One region of the Rossellomorea sp. H136 genome, then DNA from elsewhere that is predicted to be linked to it. Evidence: riboswitches for the same ligand, from Rfam matches in the RefSeq annotation. Region 1 holds a riboswitch; each other region holds the start of a gene.
What was found. A riboswitch is a leader RNA that binds a small molecule or an ion and turns the genes downstream of it on or off. The one in region 1 is predicted to bind thiamine pyrophosphate.
Positions count from the first base shown of each region.

Region 2: another riboswitch for thiamine pyrophosphate. It lies ahead of ACYH0O_RS07790 (ABC transporter substrate-binding protein); the one in region 1 lies ahead of thiC (phosphomethylpyrimidine synthase ThiC).
Region 3: another riboswitch for thiamine pyrophosphate. It lies ahead of tenA (thiaminase II); the one in region 1 lies ahead of thiC (phosphomethylpyrimidine synthase ThiC).

Region 1 covers NZ_CM166371.1:3,913,970-3,918,339, reverse strand. Annotated here, with positions in the region: gene ACYH0O_RS19945 (hypothetical protein) at 1-473, shown strand, start outside; gene ACYH0O_RS19940 (ABC transporter substrate-binding protein) at 494-1,432, shown strand; gene ACYH0O_RS19935 (copper homeostasis protein CutC) at 1,562-2,254, shown strand; TPP riboswitch at 2,336-2,452, shown strand; gene thiC (phosphomethylpyrimidine synthase ThiC) at 2,603-4,360, shown strand; gene ACYH0O_RS19925 (hypothetical protein) at 4,338-4,370, shown strand, end outside.
Region 2 covers NZ_CM166371.1:1,543,805-1,549,921, reverse strand. Annotated here, with positions in the region: gene splB (spore photoproduct lyase) at 1-651, opposite strand, end outside; gene ACYH0O_RS07815 (transcriptional regulator SplA domain-containing protein) at 664-909, opposite strand; gene ACYH0O_RS07810 (TatD family hydrolase) at 1,032-1,814, opposite strand; gene ACYH0O_RS07805 (ABC transporter ATP-binding protein) at 1,807-2,544, opposite strand; gene ACYH0O_RS07800 (ABC transporter permease) at 2,546-3,307, opposite strand; gene ACYH0O_RS07795 (thiamine-binding protein) at 3,304-3,597, opposite strand; gene ACYH0O_RS07790 (ABC transporter substrate-binding protein) at 3,610-4,590, opposite strand; TPP riboswitch at 4,753-4,863, opposite strand; gene ACYH0O_RS07785 (phosphotransferase enzyme family protein) at 4,941-5,852, opposite strand; gene ACYH0O_RS07780 (aldo/keto reductase) at 5,939-6,117, shown strand, end outside.
Region 3 covers NZ_CM166371.1:2,703,812-2,709,928, reverse strand. Annotated here, with positions in the region: gene ACYH0O_RS13660 (DUF6509 family protein) at 1-17, shown strand, start outside; gene ACYH0O_RS13655 (hypothetical protein) at 250-447, shown strand; gene ACYH0O_RS13650 (sensor histidine kinase) at 598-1,734, shown strand; gene ACYH0O_RS13645 (response regulator transcription factor) at 1,731-2,330, shown strand; TPP riboswitch at 2,618-2,725, shown strand; gene tenA (thiaminase II) at 2,843-3,541, shown strand; gene ACYH0O_RS13635 (ECF transporter S component) at 3,534-4,112, shown strand; gene ACYH0O_RS13630 (ABC transporter ATP-binding protein) at 4,127-5,554, shown strand; gene ACYH0O_RS13625 (energy-coupling factor transporter transmembrane component T family protein) at 5,551-6,117, shown strand, end outside.

The sequences.
Region 1 (4,370 bases):
TTTCAACCGTAGATTTTGAGATCCGGACCGATTCACTGTCGACTAAAATCGGACTCGCGTCATCATTGACGGAGCACTTACCGAAAGTGAACGATGATTTACTGTATTTAGCTGAGATGTCGTACCATCTTAATGGGTCGGTGCGTGGAATGACAGCCATCAAGGAAGAGGACTTAAATACATTGAGCCAAATGTACGATCGTTATGTGTTGGAAGTCGAGGACCGAATCCAAACCTTTGTCCTTCCACAGGGCTCGACAGCTGCATGTGTGCTTCATACCTGCCGCAGTGAAGCAAAAAAGTCCGTCCGTGCCTTACATAAAGTCAGTACTGAAATGAAAGTGGAGAGCATTTTATTTAAATACGCTCATTTACTGGCAAATGTCCTGTTTGTGATGGCCGTGTATGTGAATAAATGTGAAGGGATTGAAGAAATTCCTTTTGTGAGTAAATCGTATAAAGACAAAATATAGAGAAGCGGAGAAGATGAAATATGAAAAAGTTATGGTTAAATAGTTTACTACTATCACTCATCCTGGTTGTTTTCGCAGGGTGCAGCAATGGGGAAGGGGAAACATCCACAAAGGAAGTTAAGTCTGATAATGAGTCTTATTCTGTGACCGATGACAGGGGCGAAGAGATTAGCTTTGAGAAAGTACCGGAAACCGTTATTTCCTTACAGCCGAGTAACACAGAGATTCTCTTTGCAATAGGAGCTGGGGATAAGGTAGTCGGGGCAACTGAATTCGACAACTATCCTGAAGAAGCGAAAAAGATTAAAAGAGTATCGGATTCCATGACGGTCAATGCTGAAGAGGTCATTGCGCTAAAGCCAGATGCTGTCATTGCGTATACTACTGGAGATGATGCCGGAGTGAAGCAGCTTGAAGAGGCGGGATTAAACGTATTCGTTATTCAATCTGCCCAAACCTTTGAAGATGTTTATGGGGATATTGAACAGATTGCAACGGTAATGGGAGTAGAGAAGAAGGGGGACGAATTGGTAGATGGCATCAAGCAACAGATTTCAGATGTGAAAGGAAAAGTAAGTACGTTAAAGGAAAGAGAACAAGTATATTTTGAAATCAGTCCCTCCCCGGATATCTATACAGCAGGAGCAGAAACGTTTCAGCAAGAAATACTGGAAACGGCTGGGGTCGAGAACATTTTTGTAGACCAAAAAGGCTGGGTGAAAGTAGGCGAAGAAGAAATCATTAAACGGAATCCTAATATGATTTTAACGACAGTGGGGTATGTCGACGAGCCGACAGCTGAAATCAAGTCCCGGGAAAGCTGGAAAGATGTAAAGGCAGTGAAAAATGATCAGGTTCATTTCCTGGATTCAGATATTATGTCAAGACCGGGACCACGTATTGGAGAAGCCGTTCTGCTAACTGCAAAAACGGTGTATCCGGATTTATTTTCTGAATAAAGTAGGATATTAGATTGGAGAAGACAGTGATTTGTATGTGGAATCATTGTCTTTTTTATCTCAAGTTATACAATTTTCGAGCCATTATGATAAAGTAAACGTAACAATATCGCGATAGGGGAAATCAACATGAGCAAACTGGAAGTCATTGTCTTGAATGAGAAAGATGCCAAAATTGCAGAAGCATCCGGAGCAGATCGACTTGAATTGGTATCTGACATACACGAGGGAGGATTAACTCCTGAATATCAAATGATAGAAAACGTATTGAGGGCTGTATCGATTCCTGTTCAGGTTATGATTCGTTTACATAGTAAATCTTTCTCGTATGATGCCGAAGAATTGCACATCATGATGGACCAAGTAAAAACCATAAATGAAATAGGGGCCACTGGCATCGTTTTTGGTGCTTTATCCAAGGAAGGGAAACTTGATTCCCATGCTTTAAAGGAAATCGTACAAACTGCGAAGGGTCAATCGATTACTTATCATCGGGCTATCGATGTGTCTTGTGGTCCATTAGACTTATGCAAAGAATTATTCCAATCAGGTTTGAACGTTGATCGAATCCTAACATCTGGAGGAAAACCTGAAGTGACCGGGGGGCTGGACATGATTAGTGCAATGAGGGAAATAGAAAAGGTGGGCGGCCCCATTATCATGCCTGGATCAGGGTTGACCGTGGAAAATATAGGAGAAATACACAATAAGCTAAAAGCACGGGAATATCATGTTGGATCAGGTGTTCGTAAAGACGGGAGCTATGACTTAGGAATAGACCCTGAAAAGGTAATGAAAATCAAACGGGTGATCACATCATAATTTGATTTGTTACTATAAGACTATTTGAAAAAAGAAGGAATTATGGTAAAAATAGTATGTAATACAACATAATAATATCAATATTTCTACTAGGGGAGTCCGATACATTGCTTGGACTGAGAGAAGAACGCATAAGTTCTTTGACCCTTTGAACCTGATCTGGATGATACCAGCGTAGGGAAGTAGTACGGATGCGTTTTTTCTGTATTTTAGCGCATACTACTTTTTGACATTTCGGGTTCTGATTATTCAGGACCCTTTTTTGTGTCTTCATGTCCTTTTTTATGAACAATGGGGAATGCCTGGCGCAGTAACTTCTAAGATCCAATCAAAAGGAGGAGAAGTTAAGTGGCAATCGAGTTGAAATCGCAATTTACAAACAGTAAAAAAGTATATGTTGGTGGATCAAGGCCTGACATAAATGTACCAGTGAGAGAAATTGAACTGAGTAGGACGAATGTTACCTTGGGTGTGGAAGAGAATGAACCGGTTCGTGTATATGATACAAGCGGACCTTATACAGATGAGAATTACCAAGTCGATATTAATAAAGGATTACCTTCCGTTCGCACAGAGTGGATCCTGGAACGTCAGGATGTCGGGGCTTACCCGGGACGTGAAATCGAACCGGAAGATAACGGTTATAAAGGAAAAGATCCTCGTGCAAACGTAGAGTCGTTCCCTACTATCCAACGTACACCGATGCGGGCAAAACCGGGTCGTAATGTGACTCAAATGCATTATGCGAAAAAAGGAATCATTACACCGGAAATGGAGTTCATCGCTATCCGGGAAAATGTTGAACCCTCATTTGTCAGAGAAGAAGTAGCAAATGGCAGGGCCATCATTCCTGCTAATATTAATCATCCTGAATGTGAACCGATGATCATCGGTCGTCACTTTCATGTGAAAATAAACGCGAATATCGGAAACTCGGCCGTGTCATCTTCCGTTGAAGAAGAAGTGGAGAAAATGACGTGGGCAACTCGTTGGGGTGCCGATACAATAATGGACTTATCAACAGGAAAAAACATTCATACAACAAGGGAGTGGGTCATTCGAAACTCTCCTGTCCCTGTAGGTACAGTACCGATTTATCAAGCACTTGAAAAGGTTAACGGGATTGCAGAAAATCTTACATGGGATGTGTACAGGGATACATTGATCGAACAGGCGGAGCAGGGGGTTGATTATTTCACCATTCATGCAGGTGTATTATTGCGGTTTATTCATCTGACGGCTACTCGCACAACAGGCATCGTCTCCCGTGGAGGTTCAATCATGGCACAATGGTGTCTTGCCCATCATAAGGAGAACTTCCTTTATTCACACTTTGAAGATATATGTAAGATTTTAAAAGCCTATGATATCTCCGTTTCGTTAGGAGATGGATTAAGGCCGGGGTCAATAGCCGACGCAAATGATGAAGCACAATTTGCAGAGCTTGAAACATTAGGTGAGCTAACCAAAATTGCTTGGAAGCATGATGTACAGGTGATGATTGAAGGACCTGGTCATGTACCGATGCATATGATTAAAGAAAATGTGGATAAGCAAATGGAAATCTGTCATGAAGCTCCTTTTTATACATTGGGTCCCTTAACGACAGATATTGCACCGGGGTATGATCACATTACTTCTGCCATAGGGGCTGCCATGATTGGCTGGTTTGGAACAGCCATGCTGTGCTATGTAACACCGAAAGAGCATCTGGGATTACCTAATAAAGATGATGTGAGAGAAGGTGTCATTGCTTATAAGATCGCAGCACATGCAGCAGATTTAGCGAAAGGGCATCCAGGGGCACAAATTAGAGATAATGCCGTTTCTAAGGCTCGGTTTGAATTTAGATGGAATGACCAGTTTAATTTATCCATGGATCCTGAGCGTGCAAGAGAGTTTCATGACGAAACTCTTCCTGCTGAGGGGGCAAAAACGGCCCACTTTTGTTCAATGTGTGGACCAAAGTTTTGTTCAATGAGAATTTCACACGATATCAGGGGCATGAAGGCAACCGATCTTGACGATGTCCAAAAGGATATAGAAAGAGGATTGATAGAAAAATCGAAGGAGTTTGTGGAAAATGGATCAAACATCTATCGATAAACCGAGCTGT
Region 2 (6,117 bases), 2.4 Mb from region 1:
AAGTCGCTTATCCAAAGGAGATGTACCAGGCTCAAAATTCTTAATCACATAATCGGCATTGATACTGAATCGGAATCTGGTTTTTCCATTATGCTTCGCATCAAGCAGATGGTCGACATGATGGAATTTCGTCACAAAACGAAGCTTGCCATGCTCGGATTCACCAAAATGCTCGATGGCTCGTTTTAGGGTATGAGTGAGATGATCGATCCCTACGATATCGGACGTACAAGCAGCTTCAAAGCGTGTGAATTCAGGAGCTCTTTCTGCAATATACTTGTCTGCCGACTCAAATATTTCATCCACATTCACATACGTTCGTATATATGGTTTACTCCCCATCGTTGTTTGCAGATAGCAATAATGACAGTGCCCCATGCACCCTGTTGCAAATGGGATAGCATATTCAGCAGACGGTTTGGATGTATCAAACTTCAACGTTTTTCTCACTCCGACTACTAAAGTGGATTTTGCAATCCGGTATTTCTGAAAATGGTTGTCCCCTGGCAAATTACGAACCTGGTTATGCGATGTTGTGTACCTGATCTCCACATCCATTTTTTCAAACTTTTCTTTGAGCTCTTTTCCCAGGGGATATTCCAAAGCATTTGGTTCAAAGTAGACCAATTGTGGCACGAACGGTTTGACCATGATTCATCCCTCCTACAGGTCTCCAAATGATTGAGTATAGGCTTCCTCCGCTTCAGCTTCTGAAGAATAAACCGCAATTTCATGTGTTAACGGATAATAGGTTTCATATAAAAATAATGCCAATTCGTTCGGATTTTCCGGATCTTGTACTACGGCTGCTTCCTGCACGTTGGCTACACTTTGTGTATGCGGATTTCTATAAATCACATATACTACATCACCTGCTTGATAAGGCATATATTGATCATTCAGTTCCATTCTTTTCACCTTTTTCCTAAACGTCATTACTATCATTTTTTGTTATCTCCCCGATAAATATGATGGAAAAAGATGTTTATAAAAAAACTTCTCCTGCACCAATGATGCAAGAGAAGCCTGATTTAGGATATCCCATAAAATTCGGTTGTATTCTTAAACAGTTGTTTATATACTTCTGTTTCTTTGATGCGTTTTATTTCGGCGATTTTTTCAATGGACCGATGCATGATTCCAGGGTGGGTCATCCTTCCCTGGAAGATCCCTTCAAAACGCCAAGGACCATCTGTTTCTACCATAAGTCCTTCGATTGGGTACCTCTTAACAAGCTCTTGTATCTCATTCTCATAAAGGACATCAGGGGTAATGGAGATGGAATAGCCATTTCCCTTCATTCTTTCAATGGTCTTTTTATCTCCTTTAAACCAATGAAAATGAGCTTTTTCTATGGAGTGCTTTTCTAACAGTCCACAAACGATGGGGGCATGCTCATATACGGCATGAAGGATAATCGGTTTATTGATCTTTTTGGATTGGATCACAAACCTTTCCAACAGATCGATATAAGGCTCCACTTTAACATCAGGATGTTCTTTCATTTTATAATAAGGCAATCCTACTTCACCAATCGCCACTATTTCCTGTTGATGCCGCTCAATGAATGAAAGAAGCTCCTCAACTGCACTTTCAGAAGGCAGTTTCTGCTCCGGGTGGAAACCTGCAGCAGGTTTGATCCTTGCATCTCTTCTCGAGAGATCTATATTTGTCCTGGACGATTGAAGGTGGAACGATACAGATATGAGCGCTTCTACAGAATACAGTTCAAGTTCCTGCATAATCTTATCACGCTCATATCCTTCGTATAAATCCAAGTGAATATGTGCATCAATCAAGGAGGGTTTACACATATTGAGAAAGCTCCTCAAAAATGCTCGTTTTCCATTTCAGAAACTCCTCCGTTAAGAGAATCTCTTTATCGCGGGGACGGGGAAACGGTACTTTGAACTCCTTCTGTACCCTGGCCGGCCTTGTCGATAATACAATGATCCGGTCTGACAGAAACAGGGCTTCGTCGATATTATGAGTCACAAATAGAACGGAACTCAAGTCTTCCTCCCAAATGGAAAGGAGCCATTTCTGCATGTCCAATCGTGTGAATTCATCCAGGGCTGAAAAGGGCTCATCCAAACATAAAAAGGATTGAGGACTGATAAGGGCACGAATAAACGCCACCCTCTGCTTCATCCCTCCGGATAAATCATCAGGATACGCATTCTCATACCCCTTTAAGCCCGCACGTTCGATCATGCAGAGCGCTTTATCCCTATCTCTCTTTCCATGTAACTCCTGGCCAAGCATCACATTCTCAATTACGGTTCTCCATGGCAGGAGGGACGGACTTTGCGGCATGTAACTGATAGTTCCTCTTTGACCATTAATCGATTTTCCATCTAATTGAATGTCTCCGGAATCGGGAGTGAATAATCCTCCGATCACGTGAAATAGCGTACTCTTTCCACTCCCGGAAGGACCAAGGATTGAGACGAACTCACCTTCTTCAACATGAATGGAAAGCTCATCAAGGATCAGCTCCCCATCAAAGTATTTAGACATATTTTGTATGGATAAAGTCGTCATGTTACCTGTCCTCCTTTCGATTCCACTTAATCATGATTTTCTCTAATAACAAAATGATTCCAAAGAAAACGAGGCTGAGCAGCATAATCATAAAGATGGCTACAAATACCCTGTCTGTCCTAAAGGAGGAAGAGGCAAGAGTCATATAGACTCCGATCCCTTTCTGTGCACCTAACCACTCTGAAATCACTGCCCCCATCACACTATAGGTAGCTGAAATTTTCAGTCCTGAGAAGATGGATGGAAGTGCATGCGGCCATTCAACTTTTCGAAAGATTTGAGCTTTTGTGGCTCCCGACATTTTCATGTAAAGAATGTACTCTGAGTTCGTCTGCCTGAAACCATCCAATGCCGAGACCGCTACCGGAAAAAAGCAGATCAATGTAATGACAATGATTTTCGGCAATAGTCCAAATCCGAACCAGATAACCAACAGGGGTGCGAGCACGATGATCGGAATGTTTTGAGACAGGATCATGAGTGGATAAATCGCTTCTCTTACTTTAGGTAGCAGATGTAGTCCGACTGCAGTCACGATCCCAATCGTACACCCAATCGCAAATCCCCCGATCGTCAGGAGGGTTGTCGAGCCAAGATGACCCGTGAATGCTGACCAGGAAGCAACCCCTTCAGCCCAAATATCTGAAGGTGATGGCATCAGCCAGGCAGGAACCTCAAATATTCTAATGGTGAATTCCCAAATGATGAATAAAAGGATGAGGACCAAGAAGGGTCTCCATCCTTTCGATATCCATGATTTCATCCTTTATACTTCTCCGTTAATTGATCCATCTCAATCCCGGCAGGCTGATATAATACCTTGATTTGAGAAATGACATTTGAGCTTCCCAATTCGATCATTCGTTCATTCATTTGTTCAATCACCTTAAATAAATCAGATAATTCCCCTTCCATTGTCGTTTCTAATGGATGGACTTCATAACGGACACCTGATTCATCAATGATCGCGATGGCTTCATCCACGTATGGAATAACATCTTCCCCATTTTTCGTCTTCGGAATAATTTGTATGCTTACGAGTGCGTTCCCCATTATGTTCACCTCTTATTTTGGTAAGAATTCGTTTGTGAATGCTTTTTTACTGTCCAGTTCCTTATCTAATAAATCGTTATCATACATCCATGAAGCATAGTTTTCCCAAACCTCCAGCTTCTGCTCTCCCCATCTGTCAGCGTCATCTTTGTATTTAGGCGCCAGCCATTCCTGACTCTTCATGACTAATTCCTTATCCAGATCTGGAGCTGCCTCTAATAAGATTTCACCTGCCTCTTCCGGATTGTCGATCGCAAACTGATACCCTTTGGAAGAAGCTGACAAAAATGCTTTAACCGTTTCAGGGTCTGATTCAATCATCTTTTCATTTGTCGTCAGAACAGGCGTGTAATAATCGAGTTTTTCCGAGTAATCCTTTACGTACATCATGTTCAATTCCTCACCGCGAAGCTCTGCTTCAATCCCTGTCCATCCATAGTAGATCCACGCAAAGTCCACATCCCGTTTCACGGCAGTAAAGAAATCTGTATCTCCCATGTTTACAAAATCCACTTTCTCTACGTCAGCATTTTCTTGTTTCATAATCGACGTCATAACAGCTTTTTCTACAGGTGATCCCCATCCGCCATACCTTTTGCCTTCAAAATCCTTTGGAGTCGTTATACCTTTATCCTTAGGGGAGGCAAACCCGGATGTATTATGCTGTATGACAGCAGCGATAGATACAAGTGGTACGTCCTGTACTCTTGCTTGCGTGACACTTTCCTGGTATCCAACTCCGAACTCAGCTTTACCCGAGGCAACGAGTTGGTCTGCCCCTGCCTCACCAGGTAAGATGATATCCACATCCAGCCCTTGCTCTTCAAAGTATCCTTTTTCTTTCGCAACGTATAATCCAGTGTGATTAGTATTCGGTGTCCAGTCCAGTACAACCGTAACCTTTTTATGACCTTCCTGTTCTGATGTATTTCCTCCACCACTGCAAGCAGTTAAAAGAAAGACAGAACAGATGATATACATCCATTTTTTCATCATTTTTTCCTCCTAAAAATCCATGTATGTAGTTGTAACGTTTATTCTCTATTGTTCACTTAGTAGAGAGAAAGAATGTAAAACACCTTAGAACGTATGGACACAACAGCAAAAAAGCGCCCCAAGCTTCAGCGAGGGACGCATTGTTAAACATGATTATGTAATGTTTAAGAGAATGTTTCCTACGCTGGTATCAGCCAGTTCAGGTTCAAAGGGTCAGTATCTGTCAGGATACAATCTCAACCGGCCACACCGGTCCCCCTACACTTGTACTATGAAATTAAACGTTATCTTCTTCCCTACTTTGCCACAGAAATGGTGTATATTCAAGCATTTCCTCTTAAATAAAATTACATTTGAAATGCCTGCTCATAAACACCAGAATTTACTAGTCTGTTAATGAACGAAATGAATGTAGATACAGCGTGTGAATACCCTTTTTGATTGTAAAAGAAGGTGTATTGAAGAAGAAAGATAATGACTAAGAATGGCATCAGTTCCTTTTCTTCCTGGGTTAAAGGACCCTCGGACTGATAGCCCTCCATAAAGGCATGGATACATTCAGCATGCTCATCTTCATCCTCACCCTCCATGACCTGATCTTTGAGCATCCCTGCAATAAAGTAGCCGATATCTGCTATGCGGGGTGCTTTTCGTATCCTCTCGAAATCTATGACCCCTGTCACCCTTTCTTCTTTCATGAGGATATTACGCGGATGACAGTCGCTATGGACGAGTTGATGGGGCAATTTGCTATAGGAGAAAGACCATTCATTTAGCTTGCCAAGAAACCCTTCACCCCACCTTTCTATCCTTGTAGAATCCTGACCGCCTATCCACTCTCTCAAATGTGTTTCAATTTTCCATTCTTCTACCTCGTATTTACAGACGTATTGTTTTAGCCTGCCATGGAGTTTGGATAGGTATGTTCCCACCATTCTCAAAGAAGTTAAGGAATAGACTTGTACTGGTATTCCTTCCAGAGCTTGATACAGGGAGTAGAAAACCTGATGGTGTCGTACATATGGCTGATGTGAGACCGTTAACAGTGGCCTTTCAACAATAAGTCCGTTTCCAAATAAAAAAGAAGTTAAGAGCAGCTCTTCTATTCGCTTCTCCACTGAAGAGTTCAATCTCTTTTTCAAATAAAATGTCTTCTCCGGACTCTTCACCTTATAAACATTCGGTTGATTGCCCACGGTCTCTATGCAGGAAGGGGGAACCTTCCAGTTCAATAATAGATCATGAAGAGGTTCAATCATTTTTAATTCCTTTCCAAACATAGTAATATACGTTTAGTATGACTATGAAAGAATGTCTACATACCATATGAAAAGAGGTTGTATCGATGCAAAGAATACAAATGACGGAAGACCTATCATTCTCAAGAATCATTCATGGGTTGTGGAGACTTGCAGACTGGAATCAATCAAAGGAAGACACTCTTTCTTTAATTCAGTACAATATTGAAAACGGAATCACGACTTTTGATCACGCAGATATTTATGGCTCCTATACATGTGAAGC
Region 3 (6,117 bases), 1.2 Mb from region 1:
AGGAAAATATCAGATAAGAGTGAGACGTGCGCCCTTTACTTTCGATACTAAACGAATGTAAAGGGTGTTTATTCGTTTATTTACAAATAGAATTATACGCAAGCCTTGGGCGAATTGAAGCTTGGGCTTTTTAAGTGCCGATAACCTTTTATTTCATATGCCGGTATATTTGACTGATAGCATCTGATATACTAGTGATAACAAAGTGATATCAGGTGCTAGCATATTGATACGAAAGGAGGGCGAACCTTGTCAGATCAAGGAAGAATGCAGCTTAATGTAAGGGTTGATAAGGAAACATCAAAGAAATTGGATGAAATCGTTGAATACTATCAGCAAAACACGAAAATTGGAAGAGTTTACAAAGGTGATGTGTTAACAGATATCATCCATAAATCCTATGAGATCATGCAGAAGCAAAAAGTAATTCAAAATCGGAAATATTAGTATTATTTAATGGAGAATTTTATACGATTTTCTTGTCTATACGGTGGGGGAATTCATAAACCGTTTGTATGAAAATTGGTATTATTTATGTCATACTATAGGTTACATAGTTAAAAAACTGAAAGTAAAAGAGGTTATTTTATTGTGCAAATGCCGAAAAAGTTAATCAATATTCAAAAAGGTTCTGGTATTTCCCCGTATATATGGAGCATCATTAGCATCCTGCCATTTTATTTTATCTTTCAGTCCTCCTCTACGATTGAAATTGTTGTAGGGATTTCCTTGACCATCATGTTCTTTATTTCTTTACGATTTGCTTTTATTTCAAAGGATTGGCCGGTTTATTTATGGACATCGATTTTAATAGCGATATCCATTACCATGACCATTCAATTTAATTTTATCTATTTTGCTTTTTACATTGCCTACTATAATGGGAATATAAAAAACCGGGTGGCGTTTTTAACCCTTTATATTATCCACCTTGTGTTAACGACGGCATCGATCAATTATAATTTTGTTATACAGGATGAATTATTTTTATCTCAATTTCCTTTTATTCTGATCATTTGGATAAGCGTCATTCTGTTGCCGTTTAATATTTATAATCGAAATAAACAGGTGCAGCTCGAAGATCAGTTGGAAGATGCTAATAAACGTATTTCAGACTTGGTCAAGCAGGAAGAACGCCAGAGGATTGCCCGTGATCTACACGATACTTTGGGTCAAAAGCTTTCTCTTATCGGTCTGAAGAGCGATCTGGCCAGAAAATTGGTGTACAAGGATCCAGAGCAGGCCAGGAGTGAATTAAAGGATGTTCAGCAAACGGCACGAACCGCTTTGAGTGAAGTAAGGACAATGGTATCTCAAATGAGGGGCATTCGACTAAAAGATGAAATCGTCCGGATCAAACAGCTATTAAAGGCAGCGGAAATTGAATTCGTGATGGATGATGAGGTCATGCTGCCCCAAGCATCACTCTTTCTGGAAAATATCTTGAGCATGTGTCTAAAAGAAGCCGTGACGAATGTTGTCAAACACAGCAAGGCGTCGTACTGTGAGCTAACCATCGAAGAGTCGGATAAAGAGATGACCATCACAGTGAAGGATGATGGTATGGGAATCGAGGGAGATTACACACAGTCTAAAGGAAGCGGCTTAATCGGAATGAGAGAACGGTTGGAATTTGTAAATGGGAGCTTAGAAGTTTTTTCCGAGAATGGGACCACTTTGATAATGAGAGTGCCGAAAGTAATCAAGCAAACAGACAGGGAGGGAATGGAATGATTCGAATTGTTATTGCAGAAGACCAGCGAATGCTATTAGGTGCCTTAGGCTCGTTACTTAGTTTAGAGGATGATATGGAAGTGGTTGGAAAGGCGGGCAATGGAGAAGAAGCCATTGCCCTCGTCCACGAGCTGCAGCCGGATATTTGTATCATGGATATTGAAATGCCTAAAAAGACCGGTCTTGAAGCAGCAGAGGAATTAAAAGGCGAAAATTGCAAAGTGATTATCCTGACAACTTTTGCCAGGTCCGGTTATTTCCAGCGTGCATTAAAAGGTGGGGTGAAGGGTTATTTGTTAAAGGACAGCCCAAGTGAAGAACTGGCGAACTCGATTCGTCTTGTCATGGAGGGTAAACGTATTTATGCACCAGAGCTCATGGACGATGTGTATAGTGAAGAGAACCCCCTGACAGACCGTGAAAAAGAAGTGTTGGAGCTGGTTGCTGACGGGAAAAACACGAAGGAGATAGCCGATGAGCTTAGCCTCAAAACGGGTACCGTCCGAAACTACATCTCAACCATACTCGATAAGCTTGAAGTTAAAAATCGAATCGAAGCCATCACTCAATCAAAAGAAAAAGGATGGTTTAAATGATGTGCAGGGACGGACTTCCACCATGGAGGTCCGTCCCTGCCTTTATGGTAGTTTTGTATTGCCATTATCTAAAGGGTGTATATTTATACAATACCAGCAGACACGTAATTTTGCTTTACAAGATATTTATTCTAAATGAATTTCAATTAAATTTTCATAGGGAATACCCTTTGCTACGATTGGTTTTGTATGGAAAGGGCAATGGGAAAATGATGAAAGGTTTTCTTTTTGGTGTTGACAAGTAAAAGAATCATGGTACGATAACATCGAATACAAAATTTCATAGGACGATCCACTAGGGGTGCCTTATAAAAGGCTGAGATTAAAGTGTGACTTTAAGACCCTTTGAACCTGATCTGGTTGAGACCAGCGTAGGGAAGTGGTGTTTGACGGTCACATAGAATCGAATTCTATCAAACTGATCTCAAGCCACTTTCTGTATGCGGTATGCATAATGAAAGTGGCTTTTTTTGTTGCCCATTTCGGGTCGTCTGGAAAAGGAGAAAGATAATATGACATTTACAACGTACTTAAGAAACGAAGTGAAGGAAATTTGGGAAGCGAGTTTTAACCATCCTTTCGTTAAAGGAATTGGGGATGGAACCCTACCCCTTGAAAACTTCAGATACTACCTTCTCCAGGATGCCTATTACCTCTCACACTTTTCGAAGGTGCAGGCACTTGGTGCAGCCAAAGCAACAGACTTACATACTACATCGAGAATGGCAACACACGCTGTGGGGACAAATGAAGCTGAGCTTTCCCTTCATGAAAATTTCTCAAACCGTTTAGGGATTACGGAAGAAGAAAAACTGCAGTTTAAACCTGCTCCTACTGCTTATGCCTACACGTCTCATATGTATCGTTCCGCACAGTATGGAGGTCTCGCAGATATTCTGGCGGCAATACTTCCCTGCTACTGGTTGTATTACGAGATCGGTGAACGCTTGAAATCATGTACACCTGAGGAAGCTATTTATCAGGAATGGATTGCAGCTTATGGTGGAGAGTGGTTTGGGGAGCTAGTAGAAGAACAGATACAGCGACTGGATGGATTGGCAGAAACAATGACAGAAACAGATAAGGAAAGAATGAGAGAGAATTTTATTTTGAGTAGCATTTATGAATTACAGTTTTGGGAAATGGCATACACACTGGAGAAGTGGCCGTTTCATACATCTCTAGGTAAAGAAGGTAGAATACATGTCTAAATTAAAGCTGACGGATATTTTAGTAACGGTCGTCATCTCAATAGGTTTTGGGATTATATATAAGCTTTGGGGACCGGTTTACAACTTATTAAAGCCATTTGGATTGCATGCTGATCAACTGATCTATGGCATGTGGTTCATGGCGGCAACCGTGGCATTTTTAATCATTCGGAAACCTGGCGTTGCACTTCTGGCAGAGATTGCAGCTTCTTCAGGGGAATTTCTCATGGGGAGTGAATGGGGCCTAGAGGTACTCCTATTCGGTCTGATTCAAGGTTTGTTTGCAGAGTTGATTTTTCTTATCACCGGCTATAAGCGTTATGATGTCATCATCATTTGTACTGCAGCTGTGGGCTCAGCAATTGGCTCAATCCTGATGGACTACTTTAAGGGATACATGGGAGACTTGGTTCTGTGGAATTTATCACTTTTTATCGGTGCCAGGTTAATCGGATCCATAGTGATAGCAGGCATAGGTGCCTTCTATCTCGTTAAGGCTCTGGAGAAAACGGGGGTAACCAGTTTGGTCAGACGTGCGGACCAAAAAGATTATGATGCCCTGAATCAGTAAAGGAGGGAAGGACGATGCATGTTGAAAATCTGCGCCTTACATTTCCCGGTTCAGAGAAACTGATGTTTAAAGACGTAAGCCTTTCGATAAAAGACGGAGAAAAGATATTGCTACTCGGGCCTTCTGGTTGTGGCAAATCTACACTCCTCCAGGTTTTATCCGGTGTGATACCCCATTCTATAGATGTGCCGATGAAAGCTGACTCGATTGAGCGTCCTGAATCTTTCGGGTATGTCTTTCAAGATCCGGACGCTCAATTTTGTATGCCCTATGTTGATGAGGAAATTGCCTTTGTTTTGGAGAACAACCAAATTCCAAGAGACGAAATGCCAGAGGAAATTAAAGAACTGTTGGAGAAGGTCAATTTAAGTCTGGGGGATTCCCATACGAAAATCTCCTCTCTATCAGGGGGGATGAAACAAAAATTGGCCATTGCTTCTGCCCTTGCGCTCCATCCCCATACCCTATTTTTGGATGAACCTACAGCGATGTTGGATGATGAGAGTACAAAATCTGTATGGGAAACAGTGAAAACGACATGTAAAGATAAAACGTTACTTATCGTTGAGCATAAGCTGAGTCACGTACTAGAGATCATTCATCGTATAATTCTTTTCGATGCTAATGGAAGGATAGTGGCTGATGGTCCAAAGGCTCACATTTTATCAAATTTCAAGGAAACATTGAAATCAGTTGGGGTATGGTATCCGGAAGCGTGGAAAGATTATCTTTCTTCCCACCCTCCGGAGAAGGTTGCCCCGTTTGGAAAAGAGAATTTAAGGCTAGAGAACTTCAAAGGGTATGTACAAAAAGAGGTGAAGATCCACCTTCAAAATGCCGTCAGCCTTAAAGGTGAATGGATTGCAATCACCGGAAAGAATGGAGCTGGGAAAACTACATTACTCCACAGTCTTATGAAATTCATCCAAACGACCGGAACGTATGAATTATATGGAAGACAGGTAAAAGGAAAGAATGTTCCAGAGGAATGTACATTTGTTTTTCAAAATCCCGAGTTTCAGTTTGTGACACACAGTGTGTTTGATGAAGTTGCGTATACCTTTCGGCTCAAGAAAGTGGATGAAGGAATAGTGGAGGAAAAGGTGCATGCACTATTGAAGCGATTCAAGCTTGATCCATACAAACATCATCATCCCTATCATTTATCCATGGGGCAAAAGCGCAGATTAAGCGTCGCAGCGTCCCTTGTCAGGAATAAAGATATTCTATTATTGGACGAACCGACCTTTGGCCAGGATTCCCAAAATACGTTTGCGTTACTTGAGATGCTTCAAAACTATCAAAAAGAAGGTTGTACCATTCTAATGGTGACACATGATGAAAATATCATTACTCATTTTGCATCCAGAGTATGGGTAATTGAAAATGGGCGTCTCACCCAGGATTTCTATAATGAGATTGCAGGTAGTAAGGCAATATGAATATAGAACTCGAGTATAGTGAAACCTGGCTTCACCAAATCAATCCCAGCTTCAAGCTAATGACCTTGATCGGGCTTTTTGTATTGCTGCTTTTTATTCATTATCTTAACTGGTTGTTATATTTGAGCTTACTCTTTTTTCTCCTGTTATGGTTGTTCTCAGGATATTCATATAGAACGGTCAGTTTAATGATTCTACCCTTTTTCCTTGTTTTCATCTCTACAGCTTCATCAATGATTTTATTTGGGAAAGGTGAAACAACATGGATGAAATTTGGATTGATCCACATTACCGAAGAGAGTTTTTATCGGGGGATCCATGTTGGATTGCGTACCATCGTATTCGCTATATTGGGATTATTATTTGCTCTTACAACGAGACCGGTGAAGCTTTTCTACTCCCTCATGCAGCAACTGAGATTAAAACCTAAGTATGCGTATAGTTTTATGGCAGGATTCAGATTAATCCCTATTATGATTGAAGAATTCTTCACGATACGAAACGCCATGAGAGTCAGGGGAGTTGAAGAACGGAAAGGAATAAAGCACATATTCCATAAAATG